DNA from 3 places in the Micrococcus sp. GbtcB5 genome. Region 2 is predicted to be linked to each of the others. Evidence: predicted binding sites of a transcription regulator. Region 2 holds the regulator's gene; each other region holds the start of a gene.
The links. The regulator HrcA, encoded in region 2, represses chaperone genes, less so after heat shock. The targets are predictions, from matches to a motif close to TTNGCACTCGNNNNNNNCGAGTGCNAA.
Positions count from the first base shown of each region.

Region 1 (10,041 bases), on a different contig from region 2:
CGGTCAGCTCGTCCCACAGCCGGCGGTAGGAGGCCACGAGCAGGTCCGGCGTGGTGACGGGGTCCACCTCCGGGTCCAGCAGCCCGCTGGCCTGCAGGTCCAGCAGCTCGCCGCCCACGTTCACGGCGGCCACGTCCAGGTCGTGCTCGCGCTGGCCGGTGGACAGCCGCTGCCGGAGCTCACCGGTCTCGGCGTCCACCAGGTGGGCGGCGAACCCGCCCGCGTCGCGCCGGAACAGGACGTTGGACAGGGAGACGTCGCCCCAGAAGAACCCCTCGAGGTGCAGCTCCACGAGCAGGGTCGCCAGCGCGTCCATGAGCCGCACGAGGGTGCGGCGCTCGAGGCGCTCCGAGAACACGGCGCGGTACGGCAGGGAGAAGCGCAGGTGCCGGGTGACGAGGGCGGCGGGCAGCGGCGTGCCGTCGTCGTGGGTGCGCCCGGTGACCACGGCCACCGGCACCACCGACGGCGCCGGGCCCCGCTCGAGCCGGCGCAGCAGCCGGTACTCGTGGAACGCGAGCTCCTCCGTGGTCTCCTTCACCGCCACGATGCCCCCGCCCATGCGGGCGAAGCGCACCACGTGACGGGAGATGCCGCGCGGCAGGGCCGCCAGCACCTCACGCGGCCACGTCTCGAGGGGGAGCGCCCAGGGCAGGGCGAGCAGCGACGTCGCCGGGTCCTCGGAGGCGTCCCCCGAGGGGGCCCCCGTGATGGTCAGTCGATCGACGGGGGAGGGGGTCTCGACGGTGTCCATGGTCACGATCCTTCCAGACAGGGCCGCTATGCTCGCCTGGCGCGGCGCGCCCGCTGCCCGCCGGCTCCGGTGCTCGACCCGGACCGACTGCCCCACGAGGAGGACCCTTGGCCCGGAACACGTCAGGCTCGCACACCTCGGCGAAGGACGCCCGTGCGCGTGCCCGCCAGATCCAGGAGGAGCAGCGCAGGAAGGACCGCCGCCGCCGCACCGGCGTCATCTGGGGCTCGGTCCTCGCGGCGGTGCTCGTGATCGGCCTCGTCGTCGCGTTCGTGCTCAACCGCAACGGCGACGACGCCGCGGCCGCCGGCCCCATCCCCGCCGTGACGAACGAGCAGGGCGGCATCGAGTTGACCTCGGCCACGGGCCTGGCGGAGGGCGCGGGAGAACGCGAGGTCGACCCCTCGAGGATCGAGGTGCCGAAGCAGTCCGCGAGCTCCCAGCCCGAGACCCTGCCGGACACCGAGGCCCGGGCGGACGGCGAGCCGACGCGGATCGTGCTCTACGCGGACTTCAACTGCGTGCACTGCGCGAACTTCGAGACCTCCAACGCGGACCAGATCGAGCAGTGGCTCGAACAGGGCGAGGCCACGGTCGAGTACCGGATGGTGGACTACCTGAGCGCCCCGAACAACCAGAACTACTCGGCCCGCGCCGCCAACGCCGCGTACTGCGTGGCGGACCAGAAGCCCGAGGCCTACAACGGCTTCGTGGCCGCCCTGTTCGCCACCTACGACGAGCACCAGGGCAAGGGCCTGGACAACGCGGCGATCACGCAGCTCGCGCAGGAGCACGGCGCGGACATCGCCTCCTGCGTCGAGGACGGCACGTTCCGCTCCGCGGTCGAGCACACCACCCGCCAGGCGCGCGTCGCCGGCGTGGCCGGCACCCCCACCGTGTTCGTGGACGGGAAGAACTGGGCCCTCGACGGCGAGGACAAGACCTTCGCCGATTGGGCGGGCGCCAAGATCGCCGGCTGACCCGGCTGACCCGTCGCCGAGGTCCGCGGGGCGTCCCCACGCAGGGGGCGCCCCGCGCCGTCCGCCCGGGCCTTGTACGCTGGAAGGGCCGGCCGCGGCGCCCCGGGCGCCGGCCGCAAGCCTCCTTAGCTCAGCTGGCCAGAGCAGCTGCCTTGTAAACAGCAGGTCGCCGGTTCGAATCCGGCAGGGGGCTCCACCCCACCGCGGGCCCGACGGCGCCGCGCACCTCCGCCGGGAGGGCGCGGCGCCGTCGTCGCGTCCGGCGCGGGCCGACGCTGGGGCGCCGCTGTGCGCGCCCGTGGCCATCCGCCAGGTACGGCTGGCGGATCCGCCAGAGATGCCTCGACCATCCGCCAGACTTCAACCCTGGGCCTCGTCGTGACGGAATCGTGACCTTACCGTGATCCCAGCCACCCCGGCCCGAGCCCCTCGGGCACCCGCGTCCGGTGGCCCAGAACTCCGAGGAGATCCCGTGCAGTCCTCCCCACCCCGCAGCACCCGCCGCCGCATCGGCGCCCTCGTGGCCGGCGCCGTCCTCGCCGGCGGGACCCTGACCTCGTCCCCCGCGCTCGCGGCCCCCTCCGGCGACGCCCCCGCCGCACCGGCAGCCACCCCGACCGCCGCCTCGCCCCTGGCGGCGGCGCAGGTGGAGGACCCGAACGCCGACGGCTACGACTCCTTCATCGTCACCTACAAGGAGACCGCCGCCAACGCCCACGCGAAGGGCCGCGCGAACGCCTGGGGCAAGGCCGCGAAGGAGGCCGGCGTCTCCGTGAAGGAGCTGCGTGAGACCGCGCTCGGCTCCCGCGTGGTCAAGGCGGACCGCAAGCTGGATCAGGCCGAGTCCGCGAAGTTCATGGCCGACCTGAAGGCCTCCGGGGCGGTCGAGGCCGTGGAGCCGGACGCCATCCTCACCGCCACCGGCCTGAGCCCCGTGGACGCCCTCTACTCGCAGCAGTGGGGTTTCACCGGCACCCACGGCATGCGGGTCCCCGGGGCGTGGGACCGCACGACGGGCTCCGGTGCGACCGTGGCCGTCATCGACACCGGCATCACCTCCCACCCGGACCTCGACCGCAACGTCGTGCCCGGCTACGACTTCATCTCCGACGGCAGGGCGGCGCGCGACGGCGGCGGCCGCGACTCCAACCCGCGCGACGAGGGCGACTGGTACGCCGCCGGCGAGTGCGGCACCACCGGCGCCTCCGACTCCTCGTGGCACGGCACCCACGTGGCGGGCACCGTCGCGGCCGTGGCCGACTCCCAGGGCGTCGTCGGTGTGGCCCCGAACGCGAAGATCCAGCCCATCCGCGTGCTCGGCAAGTGCGGCGGTTCGCTGTCCGACATCGCCGACGCGGTCGTGTGGGCCGCCGGCGGCACCGTGGCGGGCGTGCCGGCCAACCCGAACCCGGCGGACGTCATCAACATGTCCCTCGGCGGCTCCGGCATGTGCGGCACCACCTACCAGAACGCGATCAACGCGGCCGTCTCCCGCGGCGTGCCCGTCGTTGTGGCGGCGGGCAACGAGAACCAGCCCGCCGCCAACGTGCGCCCGGCCAACTGCCGGAACACCATCGTGGTGGCCGCCTCCACCTCGCAGGGAGCCCGCGCTTCGTTCTCGAACTACGGCTCCGTCGTGGACGTGACCGCCCCGGGCGCGAACATCATCTCGACCGTGAACAACGGCGCCACCACCCCGACGACGGCCGGCCACGCCGCCTACAACGGCACCTCGATGGCCACCCCGCACGTCGCGGGCCTGGCCGCCCTGCTGCTGGCCGAGCGGCCGAGCCTCACCCCGGCCCAGGTCGAGTCCACCCTCACGTCCACGGCCCGGTCCATGCCGGTGACCTGCTACGCAGGCTGCGGCGCCGGTCTGGCGGACGCCACCAGGGCGGTCTCCTCCCTCGGCGGCAGCTCCTGACCGGGGCCCGCTCCGGGCGCCGGGGCCTCGTTGGTCGCCCAGGGCGGTTTCGAGCCCGGCGCCACGCTGACCGACGCCTGACGTGCTCGTCGGCTCTCGACGGCCGCTCCGCCGTGCGCGGGGCGGCCGTCGCCCGGGTGGACAGGCGACGCCGCCTGAGGTATCGTTCTTCGAGTTGTCACCCCCATGGGGCGACGCCCGGATCTTTAGCTCAGTTGGTTAGAGCGTTCGCTTCACACGCGAGAGGTCGCTGGTTCGAGTCCAGTAAGATCCACCGCAGCAGGGCCCTCCTCCGGGAGGGCCCTTTCGCATCCCCGGGCCGCGGTGCCGAAGGCCCCGGCGGGGGAGGTGTCGGCGTGGTTGGATGGACGCGTCGGCGGGGCTCGGCCCACCGCCGTCTCGCGTCCAGCGCCCGCATACGGAAGGAGAGGGTGAGCCGCATGGAGCAGGAGGGCACCCAGGAGCCGGCGCGGTTCGACCCCCACATCGCGGAGCCCCCGGCCGTCCCCACGCTCATCCCCGTGCTGCGCCCGGCCGGCGCCGAGGACGCCGCCGCTGTCGGCGACCTCGCGATCGACCCGGAGGACCCCGGCCTGCTCGACCTCGACCCGGCGGAGTCGGCCCACCCGGCCGCGGCCGCGGTCGCCGTCGAGCCGACCGAGCCGCTGCCGCCCGTGGTCCGCCCCGCCGCCGCCGATCCGGTCTCGACGCCGGCGCCGGAGCCGGAGGAATCGGCCGAGCCGGAGGCGGAGACGCTGCCGGAGCCGGCCGCGGACGCGCCCCTGACCGAGCCGCCGCTGTCCGAGCAGGTGCCCACCTCCGTCCTGGCGCCCGCGGAGGCCGACGGCGCCCTGCCCGCCCCGGATGTGATCCCCGCGCCGGACGTCACCGTCCCGGACCCGGTGGTCCCCGTGGGCCCGCCCGAGAAGCGCGGGCGTCGGCGGGGCCGGCGCTCCCGTGAGGTCTTCGTCGAGAACCTGCCGACGCAGGCGCTCGTGCTGGCCGACCGCCTGCACTCCTCGCCGTATGGGCGCCGCATGCGCTCCACGCTGCAGCAGCGCCGCGCGGAGGCGCAGGCCCTCGAGGCCCGCACCACCCTGGACTTCGCGCTCAAGCTGGGCGAGACGATGTTCAGCTTCGGGGCGGCCTCGCTGGACGTGGAGACCTCGATCATCGTGGCCACGCAGGCCTACGGGATCCTCGAGACCGAGGTGGACCTGACCAACCAGTCCATCTCCCTGAACTACGCGCCCGACTCCTCACGCGGCGAGGCCCCGTTCACCCTCCAGCGGGTGGTCCGCTCGGCCTCGGTGAACTTCGAGGGGCTCGTGGCCGTCCACCGGCTCGTCGAGGAGATCGCCGCGGGCGAGGTGGACCGGGCCGAGGCCCAGCGCCGGCTCGTGGAGATCCGGCATCAGCCCAAGCCGTTCCCCGCCGTCTTCGAGGTCCTCTTCTCCGGCGTGTTCGTGGCCTGCTTCGTGCCGTTCATCGGGGGGACCTGGACGGGCGCGGCCCTGGGCATGGTCTCCACCTGGCTGGTCTTCTGGCTCAAGGTCCAGGCGGACAAGGCGCGCTTCCCGGAGATCTTCTCCACGATGTTCGGGGCGATCACGGCCACGGTGATCGCGCTGATGGCCCACGCCCTCGACCTGCCGGTCAACCCGGCGCTGGTGATCGCCGGCGGCATCATGATGCTCCTGCCCACGGCGAGGTTCGTCACCGCGGTGCAGGACGCCATCCACGGCTTCCCGGTGACCGCCGCGGGCCGCTTCCTCTCCGCGCTGCTCGTGTTCGCCGGCGTGATGGCCGGGATCATGATCGCCGTGGGCATCGGGGATCTCCTGGGATTCGAACAGCTGGACCTGGCCGAGGCGGGGACGCTGAGCTATCCGCCGCTGCTGCTGCTGGGCCTCGTGATGGCCGCGGGCATGGCGGACGCGGTGGTGGAGCAGTCGCGGTGGCCCCAGATCCTGGCCTGCGGTCTCGTGTCCGGGGCCGGCTTCGGCGCGTACCTGGCGGCGCAGCAGATCGGGGTCAGCGACCGGCTGGTGCCCGCGGTCGCCGCGGCGGCGGTCGGGTTCCTCGGCCGCCTGGTGGCCCAGCGGCTCGCGGCCCCGGCGCTCGTGATCGTCCTGCCGTCCATGCTGTTCCTGCTTCCCGGACTCACCATGTTCCGGTCCGTCTACGGGTTCACCGTGGAGACCGGGGCCACGCTGCTGGGCGTCGAGGGACTGTTCAACGCCGCGGTCATCGTCGTGGCGATCGCGGCCGGCGTCGCCTTCGGCAACACCCTGGCCAAGCCGATCACCGACCGGATGGGCACGCTGCTGCCCACCGAACTCGTGATGCACCAGCGCGGCTGACCGGCGGCCCGGCTCAGTCGGGCAGGCGCCAGTCCACCGGGGCCGCGCCGGCCGCCTCGAGGAGCCGGTTCACCCGGCTGAACGGCCGGGAGCCGAAGAACCCGCGGTGGGCGCTCAGGGGCGAGGGATGCGGGGACTCCACGACGCCGGCCCCCGCCGCCGTCAGCAGCGGCGCCATGCGCCGCGCGTCGGCTCCCCACAGCAGCCCCACGAGCGGGGTGCCGCGCGCGCAGAGGGCCCGCACCGCGGCCTCCGTGATCTGCTCCCAGCCGAGGCCGCGGTGGCTGCCGGGTGCGCCGGCCCGCACGCTGAGGGCGCGGTTCAGCAGCAGCACGCCCTGGTCCGTCCACGCGGAGAGGTCCCCGTGGGCGGGCGGGGTGATGCCGAGGTCGTCGTGCAGCTCCCGGTGGATGTTGGCCAGGGAGCGGGGCAGCGGCCGCACGTGGCGGTCCACCGCGAAGCTCAGGCCGATCGGATGGCCCGGCGTCGGGTAGGGGTCCTGGCCCAGCACGAGGACGCGGACGTCCGCGAACGGCTGACGGAACGCCCGCAGGATGTGCTCCGGCGCCGGCAGCACCTGCTCTCCGGCCGCCCGGCGGGCACGCAGGGCCTCGCCGACCTGCTCGAACGCGGCGGCCTGCGGGGCGAGGGCCGCCTCCCAGCCCGGATCCAGGGGCGCGATGAACTCCATGCCCCGAGGGTAGACCGGGTGGGTACAGTGGCCGCCATGTCCCACCCCACGCCCGTCTCGCCCGATCCGGCCCCGGAGGAGGGTGCCCGCGCGCGTGCGCGACGGGACGAGCTGACGGACCTGGAGCGTGCGGTCCTGGACCTGGAGGCCGCCACCTGGCGGTACGGCGGGGCCAAGGACCACGCCGTCCGAGAGCGTCTGGGGCTGTCTCCGACCGCCTATTATCAGGTGTTGAACGGATTGCTGGACCGTGAGGCCGCCCTGGCCTACCGACCCCTGCTGGTCACGCGGCTGCTGCGCAAGCGCGGCACCCGCAGCCGGGCCCGGAGGGGACCCGCGGATCCGGCGCCGTCCACGCCCGCTTCCCGCCAGGAGAACTGACCCATGGCCTACCAGCCCGACCGCTTCGACGAGGTCCCCGAGTACACGGACCAGCGCGGCGCGCACCGCGAGTCCTTCGCCGCTGCCGGCGCGACCGCCGCGGGCGGGGGTCGCCGCCTGAGCCCGCTGCTCTGGGTGGCCGGCCTCGTCCTGCTCGCCGGCCTGTTCGTGGGCGTCGTCCTGCCGTGGCTCACCGGCGACCGCTCCGAGCCCGTCGCCGCCGAGAGCTCGACGACGGCCCCGGCTGCCGCGCCGTCGACGTCGGCGTCGTCCGTGTCCTCCTCGGCGTCCTCCGCGTCGGCGTCGACTGCGTCCGCGACCGAGTCCGCCACCCCGTCCGAGGACGCGGCGGAGGCGTCCCGTTCCGCGGCCGCGGCCGAGTCCTCGCGGGCGGCGCAGGAGGCGGCTGCCGCCGAGGCCGCCGAGTCGTCCCAGGCTGCCGCGTCGTCCCGGGCCGCCGCGGAGGCACAGGCGGCGGAGGCCTCGCGTTCCGAGGCCGCCGCGCAGTCCGCAGAGGCGTCCCGGTCGGCGGCGGCCGTCCAGGCGGCGGAGTCCTCGCGCGCCGCCGCGTCCCGTTCGGCCGCCGCGGCGGAGGCCTCGCGCTCGCAGTCCGCGGCCGCGTCGAGCTCCCGTGCGGCCGCGCAGTCTGCGGCCGCGTCGAGCTCTCGTGCGGCCGCGCAGTCTGCGGCCGCGTCGAGCTCTCGTGCAGCCGCGCAGTCCGCGGCCGTGCGCGGCACCCACGTCACCGTGTACAACGCGACCCGCACCCAGGGCCTCGCCGCCTCCTACGCGCAGCGGCTCACGGGCGCCGGCTACACCTCGGTGGACGCGAAGAACTGGAGCGGCTACGGCATCCAGTCCTCCACCGTCCTGTACAACGGCTCGGCCAACAAGGCCGCCGCCGAGGCGGTCGGCAAGGAGCTCGGCTTCCCGGTCATGCAGACCCCGAACCTGCAGGTGAACGGCGTCGCGGTGGTCGTCACCGGCTGATCCGCCCGTCGTGCGGCCGTGTCGGCCGCGCGCCCTTTCCGGCCCCCGGCGGGGCGCCTTCCGAGGCGTTCTGCCGGGGGCCGTCCGCCGTCCGCGGAAGGGCGGGCCCCGCACCGCAGACCTTTTGCACTCTCCCGGTGCGAGTGCTCATAATGGGGTTAGCACTCCGAAGGCGCGACTGCCAGCCGTACCCCGGCCGGTCCGGCGCCGTGGAGGAGGACCTGTCCACCGGTGAGGCCCCCAGGGGCCGTCCGTCGCGGGCATCGGCGCGGGTCAGCCACCAGCAGTAGGAAGCCGACGTCCAGAAAGGACCTGCACATGGCCAAGACCATCGCATTCGACGAAGAGGCCCGCCGCGGCCTGGAGAAGGGCCTGAACACCCTGGCCGACGCCGTGAAGGTGACCCTCGGCCCCCGCGGCCGCAACGTGGTGCTGGAGAAGAAGTGGGGCGCTCCCACCATCACCAACGACGGCGTCTCCATCGCCAAGGAGATCGAGCTCGAGGACCCGTACGAGAAGATCGGCGCGGAGCTCGTCAAGGAGGTCGCCAAGAAGACCGACGACGTCGCCGGCGACGGCACCACCACCGCCACCGTGCTGGCCCAGGCGCTGGTCCGCGAGGGCCTGCGCAACGTGGCCGCGGGCGCCGACCCGCTGTCGCTGAAGCGCGGCATCGAGAAGGCCGTGGAGGCCGTCACCTCCGAGCTGCTCTCCGCCTCCCGCGAGATCGAGACCAAGGACCAGATCGCGGCCACCGCCTCGATCTCCGCCGCGGACAAGCAGATCGGCTCCCTCATCGCCGAGGCCCTGGACAAGGTCGGCAAGGAGGGCGTCATCACCGTCGAGGAGTCCAACACCTTCGGCCTCGAGCTCGAGCTCACCGAGGGCATGCGCTTCGACAAGGGCTACATCTCCGGTTACTTCGTGACCGACGCGGACCGCCAGGAGGCCGTCCTCGAGGATCCCTACATCCTCATCGTCAACTCGAAGATCTCCTCCGTGAAGGACATGGTGGCGATCCTCGAGAAGGTCATGCAGTCGGGCAAGCCGCTGCTGATCATCGCCGAGGACGTCGAGGGCGAGGCCCTGGCCACCCTCGTGGTCAACAAGATCCGCGGTACCTTCAAGTCCGTGGCCGTGAAGGCCCCGGGCTTCGGCGACCGCCGCAAGGCCATGCTCGCCGACATCGCCATCCTCACCGGCGGCCAGGTCATCTCCTCCGAGGTGGGCCTGTCCCTGGAGAACGCGACCCTCGACCTGCTGGGCACCGCCCGCAAGGTGGTCATCACCAAGGACGAGACCACCATCGTGGAGGGCGCCGGCGACGCCGAGCAGATCGCCGGCCGCGTGGCCCAGATCCGCTCCGAGATCGAGAACACCGACTCGGACTACGACCGCGAGAAGCTGCAGGAGCGCCTCGCCAAGCTGGCCGGCGGCGTGGCCGTCATCAAGGCCGGCGCGGCCACCGAGGTGGAGCTCAAGGAGCGCAAGCACCGCATCGAGGACGCCGTGCGCAACGCCAAGGCCGCGGTGGAGGAGGGCATCGTCGCCGGCGGCGGCGTCGCCCTGATCCAGGCCGGCGCCAAGGCGTTCGGCGGCCTGCAGCTCGAGGGCGACGAGGCCACCGGCGCGAACATCGTCAAGGTCGCCATCGAGGCCCCGCTGAAGCAGATCGCCCTCAACGCCGGCCTGGAGCCCGGCGTCGTGGCCGACAAGGTCAAGACCCTCGACGACGGCCACGGCCTGAACGCCGCCACCGGCGAGTACGAGGACCTGCTGGCCGCCGGCATCAACGACCCGGTGAAGGTGACCCGCTCGGCCCTGCAGAACGCCGCGTCCATCGCGGGCCTGTTCCTGACCACCGAGGCCGTCGTCGCGGACAAGCCCGAGAAGGCCGCCGCCGGCGCCGAGGGCATGGACCCGATGGGCGGCATGGGCGGCATGATGTGATCAGCCGC
Region 1 is NZ_JAGXJK010000008.1:76,096-86,136, reverse strand. Features, by position in the region: gene KVS67_RS04455 (DUF4032 domain-containing protein) at 1-754, opposite strand, end outside; gene KVS67_RS04450 (thioredoxin domain-containing protein) at 862-1,734, shown strand; tRNA gene KVS67_RS04445 (tRNA-Thr) at 1,854-1,930, shown strand; gene KVS67_RS04440 (S8 family peptidase) at 2,207-3,658, shown strand; tRNA gene KVS67_RS04435 (tRNA-Val) at 3,859-3,932, shown strand; gene KVS67_RS04430 (threonine/serine exporter ThrE family protein) at 4,099-6,021, shown strand; gene KVS67_RS04425 (uracil-DNA glycosylase) at 6,035-6,712, opposite strand; gene KVS67_RS04420 (DUF3263 domain-containing protein) at 6,749-7,093, shown strand; gene KVS67_RS04415 (LytR C-terminal domain-containing protein) at 7,097-8,083, shown strand; gene groL (chaperonin GroEL) at 8,402-10,033, shown strand.
Region 1: the regulator HrcA is predicted to act here: its motif matches at 8,242-8,268, upstream of groL (chaperonin GroEL).

Region 2 (8,317 bases):
TGTACGACACCTACCGGGGCGTCGTCACGTACGTGCGCGTCGTGGACGGCCGGCTCTCCCCGCGGGAGAAGGTCCGCATGATGTCCACGGGCACCACCTACGAGCTCCTCGAGATCGGCGTCTCCTCCCCGGAGCCCGTGCCCACGAACGGTCTGGCCGCGGGCGAGGTGGGCTACCTCATCACCGGCGTGAAGGACGTGCGTCAGTCCAAGGTGGGCGACACGGTCACCAACCACGCCCACCCGGCGGAGCAGTCCCTGGGTGGCTACGAGGACCCCAAGCCCATGGTGTTCTCGGGCCTGTATCCCATCGACGGCTCGGACTATCCCGTGCTGCGTGACGCCCTGGACAAGCTCAAGCTCAACGACGCCGCGCTCGTCTACGAGCCGGAGACCTCGGTCGCGCTGGGCTTCGGCTTCCGCGTCGGCTTCCTCGGTCTGCTGCATCTGGAGATCGTGCGCGAGCGCCTCGAGCGCGAGTTCGACCTCGATCTCATCTCCACCGCGCCCAACGTGGTCTACGAGGTCACCCGGGAGGACCGTGAGGTCGTCACCGTGACCAACCCCTCCGAGTTCCCCGAGGGCAAGATCCTCGAGGTGCGCGAGCCCATGGCCTCGGCCACGATCATCGTGCCGGCGGAGTTCATCGGCGCCGTCATGGAGCTGTGCCAGGCCAAGCGCGGCAACCTCAAGGGCATGGACTACCTCTCCGAGGAACGCGTGGAGATCCGCTACTGGATCCCCCTGGCCGAGATCGTGTTCGACTTCTTCGACCAGCTCAAGTCCCGCACCAAGGGGTACGCCTCGCTGGACTGGAAGGCCGACGGCGACCAGGTCGCCGACCTCGTCAAGGTGGACATCCTGCTCCAGGGCGAACAGGTGGACGCGTTCTCCTCCATCACCCACAGGGACAACGCCTACGCGTACGGCGTGATGATGACGGGCAAGCTCAAGGAGCTGATCCCGCGCCAGCAGTACGAGGTGCCGATCCAGGCCGCCATCGGCTCGCGCATCATCGCCCGCGAGAACATCCGCGCGATCCGCAAGGACGTGCTCTCCAAGTGCTACGGCGGAGACATCTCCCGCAAGCGCAAGCTGCTCGAGAAGCAGAAGGAGGGCAAGAAGCGCATGAAGATGGTCGGCCGGGTCGAGGTCCCGCAGGAGGCCTTCATCGCCGCCCTATCCTCGGACGGCGCCGGCGCCGACCAGGCCGCGAAGAAGTAAGTGCCCGCCCTGCCCCTCGGCGAGCCCGTCCCCGACGACGGCCGGCTGCCGGCCGACGTCGGGCAGCGGGTGCGCGCGGCCGCCCGCGACGGCGCGGCGCGCACCTTCAGCCTGTACGTCCACGTGCCGTTCTGCACGGTGCGCTGCGGCTACTGCGACTTCAACACGTACACGGCCGTCGACTTTGGCCCCGGCGCGGGTCGCGGCGACTACTGGGAGTCGGCGGTCGCGGAGCTGGACTTCGCCGCGGACGTGCTCGCGTCCTCGGACGTGCCCGCCCGCCCGCTGCACACGGTGTTCTTCGGCGGCGGCACGCCCACGCTCCTGCCGGCCGCGGACCTCGTGCGCATCCTCCAGGCGGCGGTGGACCGGTTCGGGATCGCGCCCGGCGCGGAGGTGACCACCGAGGCCAACCCGGACACGATCACCCCGGAGTACGCCCGCCAGCTCGCGGCCGGCGGCTTCACCCGCCTCTCCCTGGGCATGCAGTCCGCGATGCCGCACGTGCTCGCCACGCTCGAGCGCACCCATCGGCCCGAGTCCGTCCCCGCCGCCGTCGCCGCGGCCCGCGAGGCCGGCCTGGAGGTGTCCCTGGACCTGATCTACGGGACCGCGGGGGAGTCCCTCGCCGACTGGCGGGCCACGCTCGAGGCCGCAGTCGTCCTGGCCCCGGACCACGTGAGCGCGTACTCGCTGATCGTGGAGGAGGGCACCAAGCTCGGGGCCCAGGTGGCCCGCGGCGAGGTGGCGGACGTGGACCCCGACGACCAGGCGGACAAGTACCTGCTCGCCGAGGAGCTGCTCAGCGCCGCCGGCTACCGCTGGTACGAGGTGTCCAACTGGGCGCGGGATCCGCGGGGGTCCGGGGTCCACCGCGCGCGGCACAACGTGGCGTACTGGGAGGACCAGGACTGGTGGGGGATCGGCCCGGGCGCGCACTCGCACCTCGCCGGCGTCCGGTTCTGGAACGCCAAGCACCCCGCCGCCTACGCGCAGCGGCTGGCCACGGGGGTCACCCCCGCCGTCGGCCGCGAGCGGCCCGACGCCGACGCGCGGCGCCTCGAGCGCATCATGCTCGCGGTGCGCACGGTGGGCGGGCTCCCGACCGCGGAGCTCGTCTCGGAGACGCCGGGGGAGGCCGCGCGGATCCGCGGGGCGATCGCCGAACTCATCGCCGCGGGCCTGCTGGACGGGCGCGCCGCCGTCGACGGGCGCATCATCCCGACGCTCGAGGGGCGGCTGCGCAACGACGCGATCGTCCGGGCGCTGGCCGGCTTCTGACCGGCCGACCCCGGGTCAGCGCAGGATGCGCAGGTTGAACGGGTACCGGAACGGACGGCCCTTGGACACGTGCGAGGCGCCCATCACGCCGTAGACCGCCATGGCGGCCCACGTGAGCGCGCCGAGGATCGCGAAGATCGGGCCGACCACCGGCAACAGGGACAGGAAGAAGAACAGGAGCGTGATGAGCGTGGGCGGCCCGGAGAAGTTCAGGGCCTCCCGCGACTCCTGCGAGGTGAACGGGCCGCGGTCGCGATAGAGCAGCCACACGACCAGCGGGCCGAGCACGCCGAACGCCAGACTGAGATGGGCCAGCGCCGCGCGGTCACGGTCCTGCTTCGCCGTGAGCGGGGCGCCGCGGCCGCCGGCCGAGACGAGCCAGGCGGGCGGGCCGTGGCCGGTGCGGCCGGCGTCGGGCTGCGCGCGGGTGTTCACGAGGGGCTCCTCCTGGATCGCGGGACCCGCGCGCCGGGGACCGGGCGCAGGGCATGGGCCAGCATAGCGCGGGCGGGCGGGGGCCGCGCCGAGATCAGTGCTCGGGTGCGGCGGTGAGGAAGTCGATGAGCTCCTCCACGCGGCCCAGCAGGGACGGCTCGAGGTCCGCGTACGTGGTGACGTGGGAGAGCAGCCGCTTCCACCCCAGCCCCGTGGCCTCCTTGCTCCCGTGCGGCCAGCCCAGTCCCCGCAGGATCCCCGTCTTCCAGTCCTGCCCCTTCGGCACGACGGGCCACGCGGGGATGCCGAAGACGGAGGGCTTGATGACCTGCCAGACGTCCACGTAGGGGTGACCGAGGATGAGCACGTTGCCCGCGGCCCCCGGCACGCGCATGGCCTCGGCCGCGAGGCGCTCCTCCTTGGACCCGGTGACGAGATGGTCCACGAGGATCCCGAGCCGGCGCCGCGGACCGGGGGCGAACGCACGGATCGCCCCGGCGAGGTCGTCCACGCCGTGCAGGGGCTCCACGACGATGCCCTCGAGGCGCAGGTCCTCGCCCCACACCTTCTCCACCAGCTCGGCGTCGTGCACGCCCTCCACCCAGATGCGAGAGGCGCGGGCAGTGCGGGCCCGCGCCCCCTCGACCCGTCGCGAGCCGGAGGCGGTGCGGGCCGGCGCCGCCGGGGCCGCGGCGGTCGGGGGGACCAGGGTCACGGGCTCGCCGTCGATCCAGAAGCCGCCGCCGAGGGGGAAGCCGCGGCGCACGCCGCGGCGGTCCTCCAGGACCACCACGTGCACGCCGCCGGAGCGCTCGATGCCGCTCACGGCCCCGGTGAACCCGGAGGCCACGTCCTCGACCACCGTGCCGGGGGTGGCGGGCACATCGGGGACGGTCCGGGCGGGGCGGCGCGTCAGGTCGTCGTGGCCCGCGGGGCCCCAGCTGCTCCAGTCCATGGGAGAGCACGGTAGCAACGGGGGCGGGCGATCACCGTGAGCGAAGCCGTGCGGGCCGGTCGGGTCGTCCCCCGGGTCGGACGGTAGCATTGGCACTTGACCCGCCGGAGTGCCAGCCAGGGGCACCTCCGGGGTCGCCCCGGATCCCGACGGACCAGAGGAGGACCGAGATGTCGGAGCAGCCCCGCCGCCTGCAGGTGCTCCAGGCGATCGTGGAGGACTACGTGGCGCTGCGCGAGCCCGTGGGCTCCAAGGCGCTCGTGGAACGGCACGCCCTGGGCGTGTCCTCCGCGACCGTGCGCAACGACATGGCTGCGCTCGAGGAGGAGGGCCTCATCGTGGCCCCGCACACCTCCGCCGGGCGCGTCCCCACGGACAAGGGCTACCGCGTGTTCGTCGACCGCCTCTCCGAGGTGAAGCCGCTGTCCCCCGCCGAGCGCCGGGCCGTGCGGACCCTGCTGGACCCGGAGACGGACACCGAGCACATGATGGAGTCCACGGTGCGCCTCCTGGCCCAGCTGACCCAGCAGGTCGCCGTCGCGCAGTTCCCCCACGAGGACGGCTCCACGATCCGCCACCTCGAACTGGTCTCCCTCGCGCCCACGCGCGTGCTCGTGGTCCTCATCCTGTCCACGGGGCGGGTGGACCAGCGGCACGCCGTGCTGGACCGTCCGGTCGACGAGGCGGAGCTGTCCGTGCTCCGCGGCCTCCTGCTGGACGCCCTGCTGGGGCTCGGTCCGGTGCAGGCGGCCACCGTGGTGGACGACGTCGTCACCCGGGTCCGCCCGGAGCACCGGCAGTCCGCCGCCCTCGTGGCCGCGGCCGTCCACGACCTGCTCGAGGCCGGCCGGCAGGACCGCATCGTCCTGGCCGGCACCGCCAACCTGGCCCGCTCCCCGGGGGACTTCGGCGCGTCCATCGGGCCGATCCTGGAGGCGCTTGAGGAGCAGGTGGTGCTGCTGCGCCTGCTCACGGAGATGGAGCAGGACGCCCACGGGGTGTCCGTGCGGATCGGCTCCGAGAACGCCGGATCGCTCGCGGACACCTCGGTGGTCGCGGCCGCCTACGGCCCCGGCGCCGTGGCGAAGGTCGGCGTCATCGGTCCGACCCGGATGGACTACCCGGGCACCATGGCCGCCGTCCGGGCGATCGCCCGCTATCTCTCCCGCATCCTGACCACCTGACGCGCCTCCACGCGTCCTGGCGGGCCCCGTCCCGCATCGCCCCACGTCCCGCTCTCCCCGAGAGGAATCCCCACCGTGACCGACCACTACGAGACGCTCGGCGTCAGCCGTGACGCCAGCACCGAGGAGATCCGCCGCGCCTACCGCAAGCTCGCGCGCACCCACCACCCGGACGTCAACCCCGACCCGGAGGCGGCCGAGCAGTTCAAGCGCATCTCCCACGCCTACGAGGTGCTCTCGGACGAGGGCCGGCGCCGGGCCTACGACACGACGGGCAATGAGAACGGCCAGGCCGGCTTCCCGGGCGGCTTCGGCGGGGCGGGCGGCTTCGGGGGCTTCGCCGACATCTTCGAGACCTTCATGAACGCCGCCGGCCAGGGCGGCCGCGGCGGCCCCGCCAGCCGCGCCCGCCGCGGCCAGGACGCCCTGGTGACCGCGCGGATCGACCTGCGCGACGCCGTCTTCGGCGGCGAGCAGACGATCGAGCTGGACACGGCCGTGCGCTGCGATCGGTGCGAGGGCTCGTGCTGCGAGCCCGGCACCCAGCCGGAGACCTGCCAGACCTGCCACGGCCACGGCATGATCCAGCGCCCCGTGCGGTCGCTGCTGGGCACCGTCATGGCCACCGAGGCCTGCCCCGCCTGCCAGGGGTTCGGCACCGTCATCCCGACGCCCTGCCACGAGTGCGACGGGCAGGGCCGCGTCCGCACCCGGACGCCGCTGACCCTGCGCATCCCCGCGGGCGTGGACGACGGCACCCGCATCCACCTCGCCGGCCGCGGCGAGGCCGGCCCGGGCGGCGGCCCGAACGGGGACCTCTACGTGGAGATCGCGGTCCGCCCGGACGAGACCTTCCGCCGCGAGGGCGACCACCTGGCCACCACCGTGACCGTCCCCATGGCCGCCGCGGCCCTGGGCACCACCGTCACGCTGGACACCCTGGACGGCAAGCAGTCCGTCAGCCTGGACCCGGGTGTGCAGTCCGGCCACGTCGAGGTCCTCCACGGCCTGGGCGTCGGCCGCCTGCGCGGGCAGGGCCGTGGCGACCTCAAGGTGGACGTGGTGGTCACCACGCCCACCGACCTGGACGACGAGCAGCGCCAGCTCCTGGAGCGCCTGGCCGAGGTGCGCGGCGAGGAGGTCGTGCACGGCGCACCCCAGGCCAAGGGCATGTTCGCCCGGCTGCGGGAGAACCTGAGGAACCTGTGACCGCCCCCCTGTTCCACCTCGAGCCGGGCTCCCTGGCCGGCGCGAGCGCGGGCGCGGAGGTCGTCTTCGGCGGTCCCGAGGCCCGGCACGCCGCCGCGGCCATGCGCCTGGCCCCCGGGGAGGCCGTGCTCCTGGCCGACGGGTCGGGCACGCTCGGCCACGGCACCGTGCTCGCGGCCGCCCCGGACACGGTGACCGTGCGGCTGGACACGGTGGCGGAGGAGCCGGCGCCCACCCCGGCGCTCGTGCTCGTCCAGGCCCTCGCCAAGGGCGACCGGGATCTCATGGCGGTCCAGGCCGCCGTCGAGCTCGGCGTGGACGCCGTGGTGCCCTGGGAGGCCGAGCGCTCGATCGTCCGCTGGAAGGGTCCCAAGGCCGCCAAGGCCCGCCAGAAGTGGGCGGACACGGCCCGCGCGGCCGCCAAGCAGGCGCGTCGCGCCCGGGTGCCCGCGGTCCGGGACCACGTCTCCGGGACGGCGGTCGCCGGGCTGGTCCGGGACGACGACGGCGGCCGGCTCGTCCTCGTGCTGCACGAGGACGCGGAGCACGGGGTGTCCGCGATGCCCGTGGAGCGACTCTCCGCGGCCGCCGAGATCGCCGTCGTCGTGGGCCCCGAGGGCGGGATCGGCCCGGCCGAGCTCGAGGCCTGCGTGGCCGCGGGGGCCGTGCCGGTGCGGCTCGGCCCGCACGTGCTGCGCGCCTCCACGGCCGGCCCCGCCGCCCTCGCCGTGCTCCAGCACCGGCTCGGCCGCTGGTGAGCCCCGGCAGGACGACGCGCCGACGCCTAGACTGGACGGGACGTCCCGCCCCCACGACCCCGAGGTGATCCGCCCCATCGTGACCGTGCCCCCCACGACCCCGACCCCGCCCGCCACCGCGCACGAGGGGGTCGCGTTCGAGACCGCCGACCTCATGGTCCGCACGCTCGGACCGCAGGACGCCCTGCTGCGGATCCTCGGCGGCGTGTTCCCCACCGTGGACGTCACGGTCCGCGACCAGCGGCTGGACCTGGCCGGGCCGGTGGCCGACGTGGCCTCGGTGCGGCGCGTCGTCGAGGACCTGCGCTCGATCGCCCGCCGCGACCAGGCCGTCACCCCCGAGGTGATGGGCCAGGTCGTCCACCACGTCCGCGACGCCGCCACCGGGCGAGGCGCGGGTCAGCTGCACCTGGACTCGATCCTCTCGGGCCGGGGCCGCCGCATCCGCGCGAAGACCCTGCACCAGCAGGACTACGTGGAGGCGATCGACCGCTCCACCGTCGTCTTCGGCATCGGCCCGGCCGGCACCGGCAAGACCTACCTGGCCATGGCCAAGGCCGTGCAGGCGCTGCAGGCCAAGGAGGTCAACCGCATCATCCTCACCCGCCCGGCCGTCGAGGCCGGCGAGCGGCTCGGCTTCCTGCCCGGCGGGCTCTCCGAGAAGATCGACCCGTACCTGCGCCCTCTGTACGACGCGCTGCACGACATGATCGAGCCCGAGTCGATCCCGCGGCTGATGGAGGCCGGGACCATCGAGGTCGCCCCGCTGGCGTACATGCGCGGCCGCACCCTGAACGACGCGTTCGTGATCCTCGACGAGGCCCAGAACACCACCGGCGAGCAGATGAAGATGGTCCTGACCCGCCTCGGCTTCGGTGCCCGCATGGTCGTCACGGGCGACACCTCGCAGGTGGACCTGCCGCGCGGCACCCAGTCCGGCCTGGCCCAGGCCGTCGAGGTGCTCGAGGGGATCGAGGGCCTGGAGATGGTCCGCTTCGACTCCTCGGACGTGGTCCGGCACTCGCTGGTGAGCGCCATCGTGGACGCCTACGACGCCGCCCGCGGCCCCGCGGAGCGGTCCCAGAAGCGAGGAGGGGCCCGCCGTGGCCGTTGAGATCCTGAACGAGTCGGGGATCGAGGTCCCCGAGGACGCGCTGCTGCGCATGGCCCGGCACGTCTACGCGCGCCTGCACGTCCACGAGCGCGCCGAGACGGCCGTGACCGTCGTGGACGCCGCGCGCATGGCCGAGCTGCACGAGGAGTGGATGGACC
Region 2 is NZ_JAGXJK010000007.1:79,863-88,179, forward strand. Features, by position in the region: gene lepA (translation elongation factor 4) at 1-1,223, shown strand, start outside; gene hemW (radical SAM family heme chaperone HemW) at 1,224-2,504, shown strand; gene KVS67_RS13985 (DUF4870 domain-containing protein) at 2,520-2,939, opposite strand; gene KVS67_RS03975 (DUF3097 family protein) at 3,034-3,894, opposite strand; gene hrcA (heat-inducible transcriptional repressor HrcA) at 4,065-5,078, shown strand; gene dnaJ (molecular chaperone DnaJ) at 5,154-6,287, shown strand; gene KVS67_RS03990 (16S rRNA (uracil(1498)-N(3))-methyltransferase) at 6,284-7,045, shown strand; gene KVS67_RS03995 (PhoH family protein) at 7,122-8,159, shown strand; gene ybeY (rRNA maturation RNase YbeY) at 8,149-8,317, shown strand, end outside.

Region 3 (10,041 bases), on a different contig from region 2:
GCCGTCAGGTCGGCGGGGGCGGGTCCGCGCGCGTGTTCGACCCCGAGGCGTTCTCCCCGCCCCTGAGCGTCGTGACGGACATCGCCGCGACGGGCGTCCCGCTCGGTGTCAAGCTCGGCCCGGGGCTCCCGCACGAGGCCGTGCCGGCGGGCGCCGAGGCCGAGTGGGTGAGCGTCGACGGCGACGTCGTGGAGGCCGCCCTGTGGTTCAACGCGGCGGCCCGCCCCGGGGTGCGGCGGGCGGCGCGCGTCATGACCGTCCGGGGCGGGGAGACGACGACGGCGCAGCTCGTCTCCGGCGCGGACTTCGGCGACTCGCCCGAGGTCGAGGCCGTGGGGGAGGAGGGCATGGCGGGGCTCGTCGGCGCGGTCCTGCACGAGCCGGACGGCGCCGTCATCCGGGCCGGACTCGTGACGGACCTGGCCGCGTCCTGGCCCGTGCCGACGCGGCAGCTGGACCCCCACCTGGCCTACCTCGTCGCGCCCGAGCCCGTGCGGGACGGCCTGGCCCGCGCCCATCGGATCGAGGCGGTGCACGGCTTCCACCTGGCCTCCCTGCGGCGCTGGGCGAAGGAGACCGGGGTGGGTCGGCTGGACGTGAAGAAGCGGGGCATCCGCGAGACGCCCGAGGAGGTGCGTCGCGCCGTCCTCGGCGGGGCGAAGCCGGGCCGGCGTGGCGGGGCCGGACGGCACGCCACCCTCGTGCTGGCGCGCGTGGGTCGGGCGCGGTTCGCCCTCGAGGTGACGCCGTTGGACTGACGGGGCTCGAGGCCGCGGGCCCCGGGCGGCGGGACCCGTCGAACTCCCGTTGGGGGATTACGGCACCCTCGTGTACGGTATTCGACTGAGGCAAGGCTCACCTCCACGGGAGCGCGCCCACCACCCCGACTGCTCATCCCGGGACAGCCCCGCCCCCCAGAAGGAGAACCATGCCGCGTTCTGCCCGCGCCCCCCGCCTCGCCAGGCTCGCCCTGACCTCGGTGGCGGCCCTCGCCCTCGTCGGCTGCTCCGCCGGCGGCGCGGCCACGGGCTCGTCCTCCGCGAGCGCCGCCGGCGAGTCCTCGTCCTCCGCGAGCGCCGCCGGCGGCTCCTCGGCCGCCTCAGGCGGCGTCGTGGCCGGGGTCACCGTCACCGACATGTCCGGCGCCGAGGTCACCCTGCCGGAGGAGGTCGACTCCGTCATCGCCACGGACAACCGCACCTTCCGCACCCTGGACGACTGGGGCGTCGAGCTGTCGGCCGCGCCGAAGCAGATCATGTACAAGGGCGAGGGCGGGCCCTCCTACCTCCAGGACGACTCGGTCGCCGACATCGGCAACCACCGGGAGCCGGACATGGAGCTGTTCGTCACGGCTGAGCCGGACGTCGTGTTCAACGGCCAGCGGTTCAACGAGCGCAAGGCGGAGATCGACGAGCTGACCGGCGACGCCGCCGTCGTGGACACGAACTTCGACGTCACGCAGACCCCCATGGACGAAGGCCTGAAGAAACTGACCACCCTGCTGGGCGAGGCCACCGGCCACGAGGCCGATGCCGAGAAGCTCATCGCCGACTTCGACGCCGCCACCCAGCGCGCCAAGGATGCCTACGACCCCGAGCAGACCGTCATGGGCCTCATCGCCTCGGGCGGTGAGCTCTCGTACGTCGCGCCCAGCGCCGGCCGCGCCATCGGCCCGTTCTTCGACATGCTGGACCTGACCCCGGCCCTCGAGCAGTCGGGCACCGACAACCACCAGGGCGACGACATCTCCGTCGAGGCCATCGCGAAGTCGAACCCGGACTGGCTGATCGTCATGGACCGTGACGCCGCCGTCGGCGAGGAGAACGCCACCGCTGCCGAGCTGATCGAGCGCTCCGAGGCCCTCCAGGACGTGACCGCGGTGAAGGAGGGCAACATCGTGTACCTGCCCACCGACTTCTACGTCGCCGAGGACATCCAGAACCACACCACCGTCATGGAAGACCTCGCGAAGGCCTTCGAAGGCGCGCAGTGATTCTCGACGTGCGTCACCACGTCGCCGACGCCCCGCCCCGGCTCGAGGAGCCGGGGCGGGGCGACCGCGTGTGCTGGGTCCCGCCCGCCGTCCTGCGGCCCGAGCGCACCCGCTGGCAGCGCACTTGGCCGCTGCTGGCCGGCATCGTGGTGACCGCGGTCCTCGTCGTGGTCTCGCTGTTCGTGGGCGTGTACGACGTCGGCGCGGAGGGCGGACGCGAGATGTTCGCCATCACGCGCGTGCCGCGCACGGTCGCCCTCGTGCTGGCCGGCGCCTCGATGGCGATGTGCGGGCTGATCATGCAGCTCATGACGCAGAACCGCTTCGTGGAGCCCAGCACCACGGGCACCACCGAGTGGGCCGGTCTCGGCTTGTTGGTGACCATGGTGCTCGTGCCGGGGGCGGGCCTGGTGACCCGGATGGCCGGGGCCATCCTCTTCGCCTTCGTCGGCACCCTCGTGTTCTTCCTCTTCCTGCGGCGTGTGCGCCTGCAGTCCTCCCTCATCGTGCCGATCGTGGGCATCATGCTCGGCGCCGTCGTGGGCGCCGCCTCGACGTTCCTCGCCCTCCAGACGGACATGCTGCAGCAGGTGGGCGCGTGGTTCGCCGGCTCGTTCACCTCCGTGGTCCGCGGCCGGTATGAGCTGCTCTTCCTCGTGCTGATCGTGTGCGTGGCGGTCTTCGTCATCGCGGACCGCTTCACCGTGGCCGGCCTCGGCAAGGACGTCGCCACGAACGTCGGCCTCAACTACGACGCCGTGATCCTCACCGGCGTGGCCATGGTGGCCGTGGCCACCGGCGTGGTCACCGTGGTGATCGGGGCCCTCCCGTTCCTGGGGCTCGTGGTCCCCAACCTCGTGTCCATGGTCCGTGGCGACAACCTGCGCACGAATCTGCCCTGGGTGGTCATGGTCGGCGTGTGGATCGTGATTGTCTGCGACCTGATCGGGCGCACCGTGATCGCCCCGTTCGAGGTGCCCATCTCGCTGATCCTGGGCCTCGTGGGCGCGATCGTGTTCCTCGCCCTGCTGCTGAGGCAGGCCAAGCATGGTTGAGCCGCTCGCGACCGCCCCGGGTCGCCTCCCCGCCCCGCTCGGCGGCGCCACCGCCGCCGGGCCCGTCGACGCCGACGCCCCGCGCCGGTCCGGCGCGTTCGTCACCGCCGCCGACCGCCGGAGGTATGCGGTCGTCGTCGCGGTGCTGGCCGCCGTCGCCGTGCTCTCCACCGCCGGGGTCCTGCTGTGGGGCAACGAGGCCGAGCCCGGCTCGCGCGCGTTCTGGATGATCGCGCGGATGCGCGTGGAGTCCCTGGGCGTGATCGGCATCGTGGCGCTGTGCCACTCCTTCGCGACCGTCAGCTTCCACACGGTGACGGGCAACCGCATCATCACGCCCTCGATCATGGGGTTCGAGGCGCTCTACACCGCCGTGTCGACCGCCGCCGTGTACGTGCTGGGGGCCGCGGGCGTCGCGGTGCTGACCGGGGTGGGACCGTTCCTCGCCCAGGCCGCGCTCATGGTGGCGCTGGCGACGGCCCTGTACTCGTGGCTGCTCTCCCGGCCCTACGGCAGCGTCCATCTGATGCTGCTCGTGGGCGTGGTGCTGGGCGGCGGGCTGGCCGCGCTGAGCACGTTCATGCAGCGACTGCTGGACCCGAACTCGTTCGACCTGCTGAGCGCGCGGCTCTTCGGCAACATCTCCAACGCCCGGACCGAGTACGTGGCGATCGCCGCGCCCATCGCCGTCGTCGTGTGCGCGCTGCTGTGGCTGCGCTCCCGCCGCCTGAACACGGTGGCGCTCGGCGCCGACGCCGCGACCAACCTGGGCCTGCACCACCGGCGCGAGCTCATGGTGACGCTGCTGCTGGTCTCCGTGCTGATGGCCATGACCACCGCGCTCGTGGGCCCGATGACGTTCCTCGGGTTCCTCGTGGCGACGCTGGCGTACAGCCTCGTCGACACCCACGACCACCGGTTCATCCTCCCGGTGGCGGCGCTGGCCGGGTACGCGGTGCTCACGAGCGCCTACTTCGTGCTGCGGCACGTGTTCTACGCGGGGGGTGCGGTCACGGTGGTCATCGAGCTGATCGGCGGCATCACCTTCCTGGTCGTCGTGATGAGAAAGGGACGTCTGTGATCGAGCTGCGCGGCGTGGTGAAGCGCCACAGCGATGAGGTGTGCATCGGACCCGTGGACCTGGACATCCAGGCCGGGGGAGTGACCGCGCTCGTGGGGCCCAACGGGGCGGGCAAGTCCACGCTGCTGACGATGATCGGCCGGCTGCAGGACGCCGACGCCGGGACGATCGCCGTGGGCAGGCACGACATCACCACGACGCCGTCCCGGAAGATCGCGCAGACCCTGTCCATCCTGCGGCAGGAGAACCACTTCGTGACGCGGCTGACCGTGCGACAGCTCGTGGGGTTCGGGCGCTACCCGTACACGCGCGGCCGGCTGACCCTGGAGGACGAGCGGCACGTGTCCGACGCGATCGACTTCCTCAACCTCGGCCCGTTCGAGAACCGGTACCTCGACCAGCTCTCGGGCGGCCAGCGGCAGCGCGCGTACGTGGCGATGGTGCTGGCGCAGAACACCGAGTACGTGCTGCTGGACGAGCCGCTGAACAACCTGGACATGCAGCACTCGGTGCAGATGATGCAGCAGTTGCGCCGGGCCGCCGACGAGCTGGGCCGGACCGTGGTGATCGTGCTGCACGACATCAACTTCGCCGCCCACTACGCCGACCGGATCGTGGCCATGGGCGACGGCCAGGTGGTGGAGACCGGCACCCCGGCCGAGATCCTGCGCCCTGAGGTGCTGGAGCGAATCTTCAAGACCCCCTGCAGCGTGGTGGACGGACCGCACGGGCCGCTGGCCGTGTACTACTGAGCGGGGCGACGGTGAGGCCGGCCCGGGTCGGTCCGGGCGGGGGTCGGGTGCCCGGCCGACGCGAGCGTTCCGTGGGCAGAACCCGCCGGGTCTCGCCTTCCGGGGGCAGAACCCGCGTGTTTCCAGGTTCCGTGGGCAGAAGCACCCTCGCTTCTGCCCACGGAACCCCTGCGCATGGACGGCAGGGCCATACGCGACGACGACGTCAGGCATCCCAGCCGTTCGAGACCTGTGCCCGTCGTCTGAGGACGGCCTCGATCACCCGCGCGTATCCCTCGCCGACGTCCCGGCCCGTGACGTGCAGGGTCATCTGCCCACGCTCCGCGTAGTACTGGTCTCGCCGGGCGTCCCGGGCGTGTTGCTCGGCACTCCGGTGCACCTCGCCGTCGTACTGGAGGACGAGCCGGCAGTCCTCGAACCACAGATCGGCCTCGGGGGCGTCCCGCCGCCCGGGGTCGAACACGTGCTGCAGCGTCGGCTCGCCCAGCCCCGCCTCGACGAGCGCCAGCCTCAGCCGGGTCTCCTGCGGCGAGTCGGCACCCACCCGTACGCGCTCGAGCGCCGCCGTCGCCCGCGGTCTTCCGACGAACCGCCCGAGCGGCCGCATCGCCTCGTGCAGCGCGGTGACCGTGGTGATGGGAGGCCGCCGGCCGCGCGGGGACCAGGGGTGACGGACCAGGTGGTCACCCGCCGACACGAGGGATGCCTCGTCCCAGGGGTGGCCGATCGAGCACAGATCGAGCCAGGTCCGTTCCGGCGTCGTCACCCGTAGCCCGAGCACGGAGGTGACGTGGCCGGCGGGCAGGGGTCTGCGGTGCTCCATGACGCCGGGGATCCGCGCCCGTGCGGTGCCGCGGTGCAACGTGATCTCGACGGCGGCGCGTCGCGTGGCCCCGCCCGGGGGAAGCGGGAGGCCGTGGAGGTGCGCCGCCGTCTCGTGGGAGAGGACGGCGTCGGGACGGGACCGCAGGAGGGCGGTCAGCAGGTCGAGGCCGACCCCGTGGTGCGGCGGCGGGAGCCCGGCCGACTCCCAGGTGCGCAGCGGCATGTCACGGCGACGGTGGATGCCGCGGGCGAGGCGGAGGACGTCGGACCGCCGCACCCGGCTGGGCGGTAGACCGCGTTCGAGCACGTCGCGGGTGGTGAAGACGGGGACGAGGGGGAGGTCGGGGGCGAAGGACATGGGTCGACCTTGACGCGGTCGGCCCGGCGGCGGCCGGACGGGCCGCGTGTCTGTGCACACCGGCGCGGGGTGGGCCGGCTGTGCAGGACTCGGCGGCGGCCGGTTGTCCCGTCGGGACGACGTCGTCATGGCTCGGTGGGCAGAACTGCGAGGAGTTCCGCCCACGCAACATCCGTGGGCAGAAGAGAGGGCGCTTCTGCCCACGGAGATCGAAAACCTGCGGATGCTGCCCACGCGGTGGGCGGGGGTGCGGTTTCTGCCCACGGAGGGTGGCGGGGGTGCGGTTTCTGCCCACGGAGGGTGGCGGGGGGCAGGGTGGGGAGTGGGGGAGGGACAGGATCCCGGCCGCAGTCGTGACCACTCCGCGTGCTCCCGGGCCCGGAACCCGCCCCGCCCGCCGCCCCACGGTGCCCCACCGCACCGCGCCCCACGCCTCCGCCCGCGGCGGACGGCGGGGACACGGCTGGCACTCATGTTGAAGGAGTGCCAGAACCCGGAGTAGAGTCAGGACTGGCACTCGGGGGTACCGGGTGCCAATGCCCGAGGTGGACCGTCCGGCACCGCGACGACGGAGGGTCTGACGCCCGTGGCGCACCCGCAGACCACAGCATCAGCGGACCGGCGAGCCCGCCGGAGCCGCACGTCGACGAAGAAGGAGTGTGCAGCATGTCTGTCTCCATCAAGCCCCTCGAGGATCGCATCGTTGTCCGCCCCCTGGAGGCCGAGCAGACCACCGCGTCGGGCCTCGTGATCCCGGACACCGCCAAGGAGAAGCCGCAGGAGGGCCAGGTCGTGGCCGTGGGCCCGGGCCGGGTCGCCGAGAACGGCAACCGCGTGCCGGTCGACGTCGCCGAGGGTGACGTGGTGCTGTACTCCAAGTACGGCGGCACCGAGGTCAAGGTCGGCGGCGAGGAGTACCTGGTGCTCTCCGCCCGCGACGTGCTGGCCGTCGTCACCAAGTGACCCCGCCGCGACGGGCCCGGTGAGCGGCGCGCACCGCACCGGTGCGCGCGCCCCGGGCCCCTCGCGTCCCCGCACCCCCTGACTCCCTGAACGAAAGGAGCGTCCGTCATGGCCAAGCAGCTGGCTTTCAACGACGACGCACGCCGCGCCCTCCAGGCCGGCATCGACAAGCTCGCCGACACCGTCAAGGTCACCCTCGGCCCCAAGGGCCGCAACGTGGTGCTCGACAAGGCGTGGGGCGCCCCCACCATCACCAACGACGGCGTCACGATCGCCCGTGAGGTGGAGCTGGAGGACCCGTACGAGAACATGGGCGCCCAGCTCGCCAAGGAGGTCGCCACCAAGACCAACGACATCGCGGGCGACGGCACCACCACCGCCACCGTGCTGGCCCAGGCCCTCGTGAACGAGGGCATGCGCCAGGTCGCCGCCGGCGCCGCGCCGGGCGAGGTCAAGAAGGGCATCGAGGTGGCCGTGGCCGCCGTCGAGCGGCGCCTGCAGGAGAACGCCCGCCCGGTCGAGGGCCAGGAGGTGGCCCACGTGGCCGCCATCTCGGCCCAGAACGACGAGGTCGGCGAGCTGCTGGCCCGCGCGTTCGACACGGTCGGCACCGACGGCGTCATCACCATCGAGGAGTCCTCCACGACCTCCACCGAGCTGGACGTCACCGAGGGCATGCAGTTCGACAAGGGCTTCCTGTCCCCGTACATGGTCACCGACGCCGAGCGTCAGGAGGCCGTGCTCGAGGACGCCTACGTCCTGATCAACTCGGGCAAGATCTCCAACGTGCAGGAGCTGCTGCCCCTGCTCGAGAAGGTCCTGCAGGCCAACAAGCCGCTGTTCGTGATCGCCGAGGACATCGAGGGCGAGGCCCTGTCCACCCTCGTGGTGAACAAGATCCGCGGCACCCTGAACGTCGTGGCCGTCAAGGCCCCGGGCTTCGGCGACCGCCGCAAGGCCATGATGCAGGACATCGCGATCCTCACCGGCGCCCAGGTCGTCTCCCCGGACCTCGGCATGAAGCTCGAGCAGGCCGACCTGGACGTGCTCGGCTCCGCCCGCCGCATCACCGTCACCAAGGACGAGACCACCATCGTCGACGGCGGCGGTGCGGCCGAGGACGTCGAGGCCCGGGTCGCCCAGATCAAGGCCGAGTCCGCCGCGACCGACTCCGACTGGGACCGCGAGAAGCTCCAGGAGCGCCTCGCCAAGCTCTCCGGCGGCATCGGCGTGATCCGCGTGGGCGCCGCCACCGAGGTGGAGCTCAAGGAGCGCAAGCAGCGCATCGAGGACGCCGTGTCCTCGACCCGCGCCGCCCTCGAGGAGGGCATCGTGGCCGGCGGCGGCACCGCGCTCATCAATGCGCTGACCGCGCTCGACACCGACGCCGACGTCCAGGCCCTGACCGGCGACGCCGCCGTGGGCGTGGACATCGTCCGCAAGGCCCTGAAGCAGCCGCTGCGCTGGATCGCCCAGAACGCGGGCGAGGACGGCTACGTGGTGGTCTCCAAGGTCGCCGAGCTGGAGCCGAACCACGGCTTCAACGCGAAGACCGGCGTCTACGGCGACCTGATCGCCGACGGCGTGATCGACCCGGTCAAGGTGACCCGCTCCGCGCTCGCCAACGCCGCCTCCATCGCGGCCCTCGTGTTGACCACCGAGACCCTCGTGGCGGACAAGCCCGCCGAGGAGGACGAGGCCGACCACCAGCACTGACCCCTCCGTCGGCCCTGACGCGGCCGGTCGACGACGACGGCCCCTCGCCCGCCCGGGTGAGGGGCCGTCGTCGTGCGGGCGGGAGACGACCGCCGTCCGGGGCGCCCCCTATGGTGTGCCCATGGACACACCCACGCCGCCCCGTCCCACCGGGTCCCACCCGACCCGGGCCCCGGCCCGGCCACGGCTGCGCCGCTTCGTCCGCGAGTTCTCCTATCCGCACGGCATCCACCCGGCCCTCGTGCCGGGCGTGTCCGTGGAGGACCGCCGGGTGCGCTACGGCGTGGACCGGGTGATCCTCGCCGTCGTCGGCCTGCTGGTGGTCGGCTTCGTGGTGTGGGGCGTGCTGCAGCCGGACGCCGTGCTGGCCGTCTCGAGCGCGGCCCTCGACTGGGTGATGCTCCACGCCGGCTGGCTGTTCGCCCTGCTGGCCATCGGGATGGTGGTGTTCCTGCTCGTCCTGGCGTTCTCCCGGTACGGCGAGATCCCGCTGGGACTGGACGGGGAGAAGCCGGAGTACTCCACGGCGAGCTGGTCGGCCATGCTCTTCGCGGCCGGCATCGGCATCGGCATCATCTTCTTCGGCCCGTACGAGCCGCTGACCTACTACCTGGCCCCGCGCCCGGGGGCGTACGAGGCGGGGAGCGAGGAGGCGGTGACGGGCGCGCTGGCCCAGGCCGCGCTGCACTGGGGCGTGAACGCGTGGGCGATCTACGCGATCGTCGGTCTGTCGGTCGGCTACGTGTCCTACCGCCGGGGCCGGGTGCCGCTGATGAGCTCGATCATCGCGCCGCTGTTCGGCGACTCCCAGCGCAGCGACTCGGTCGGCGCGCGCCTGATCGACGGGCTCGCGATCATCGCCACACTGTTCGGCACGGCGGCCTCGCTGGGCATCGGCGCCCTGCAGATCGGCCGCGGCGTGGAGATCGTCTCGGGCTGGTCGGCGCCGGGGAACACGGTGGCGCTGGGGATCATCGTGGTGCTCACGATCGGCACCATCTTCTCGGCGGTGTCCGGTGTGGCCCGCGGCATCCGGTGGCTGTCCAACATCAACATGCTGCTCGCCCTCGGCCTGGCGCTGTTCTTCTTCGTCGTCGGCCCGACGGCGTTCCTGCTGAACATCGTGCCCGGCGTCCTGATGGACTACGTCTCCTCCGCCCCGGACGCCCTCGGCGCCTCGATGGCCCAGGGGGAGGACATGCAGGAGTTCCTCTCCAGCTGGACGATCTTCTACTGGGCGTGGTGGGTCAGCTGGGCCCCGTTCGTGGGCGTGTTCATGGCGAAGATCTCGAAGGGTC
Region 3 is NZ_JAGXJK010000016.1:23,803-33,843, forward strand. Features, by position in the region: gene KVS67_RS07465 (methyltransferase) at 1-758, shown strand, start outside; gene KVS67_RS07470 (siderophore ABC transporter substrate-binding protein) at 929-1,993, shown strand; gene KVS67_RS07475 (ABC transporter permease) at 1,990-3,048, shown strand; gene KVS67_RS07480 (iron chelate uptake ABC transporter family permease subunit) at 3,041-4,129, shown strand; gene KVS67_RS07485 (ABC transporter ATP-binding protein) at 4,126-4,881, shown strand; gene KVS67_RS07490 (hypothetical protein) at 5,087-6,064, opposite strand; gene groES (co-chaperone GroES) at 6,731-7,027, shown strand; gene groL (chaperonin GroEL) at 7,136-8,743, shown strand; gene KVS67_RS07505 (BCCT family transporter) at 8,865-10,041, shown strand, end outside.
Region 3: the regulator HrcA is predicted to act here: its motif matches at 6,528-6,554, upstream of groES (co-chaperone GroES).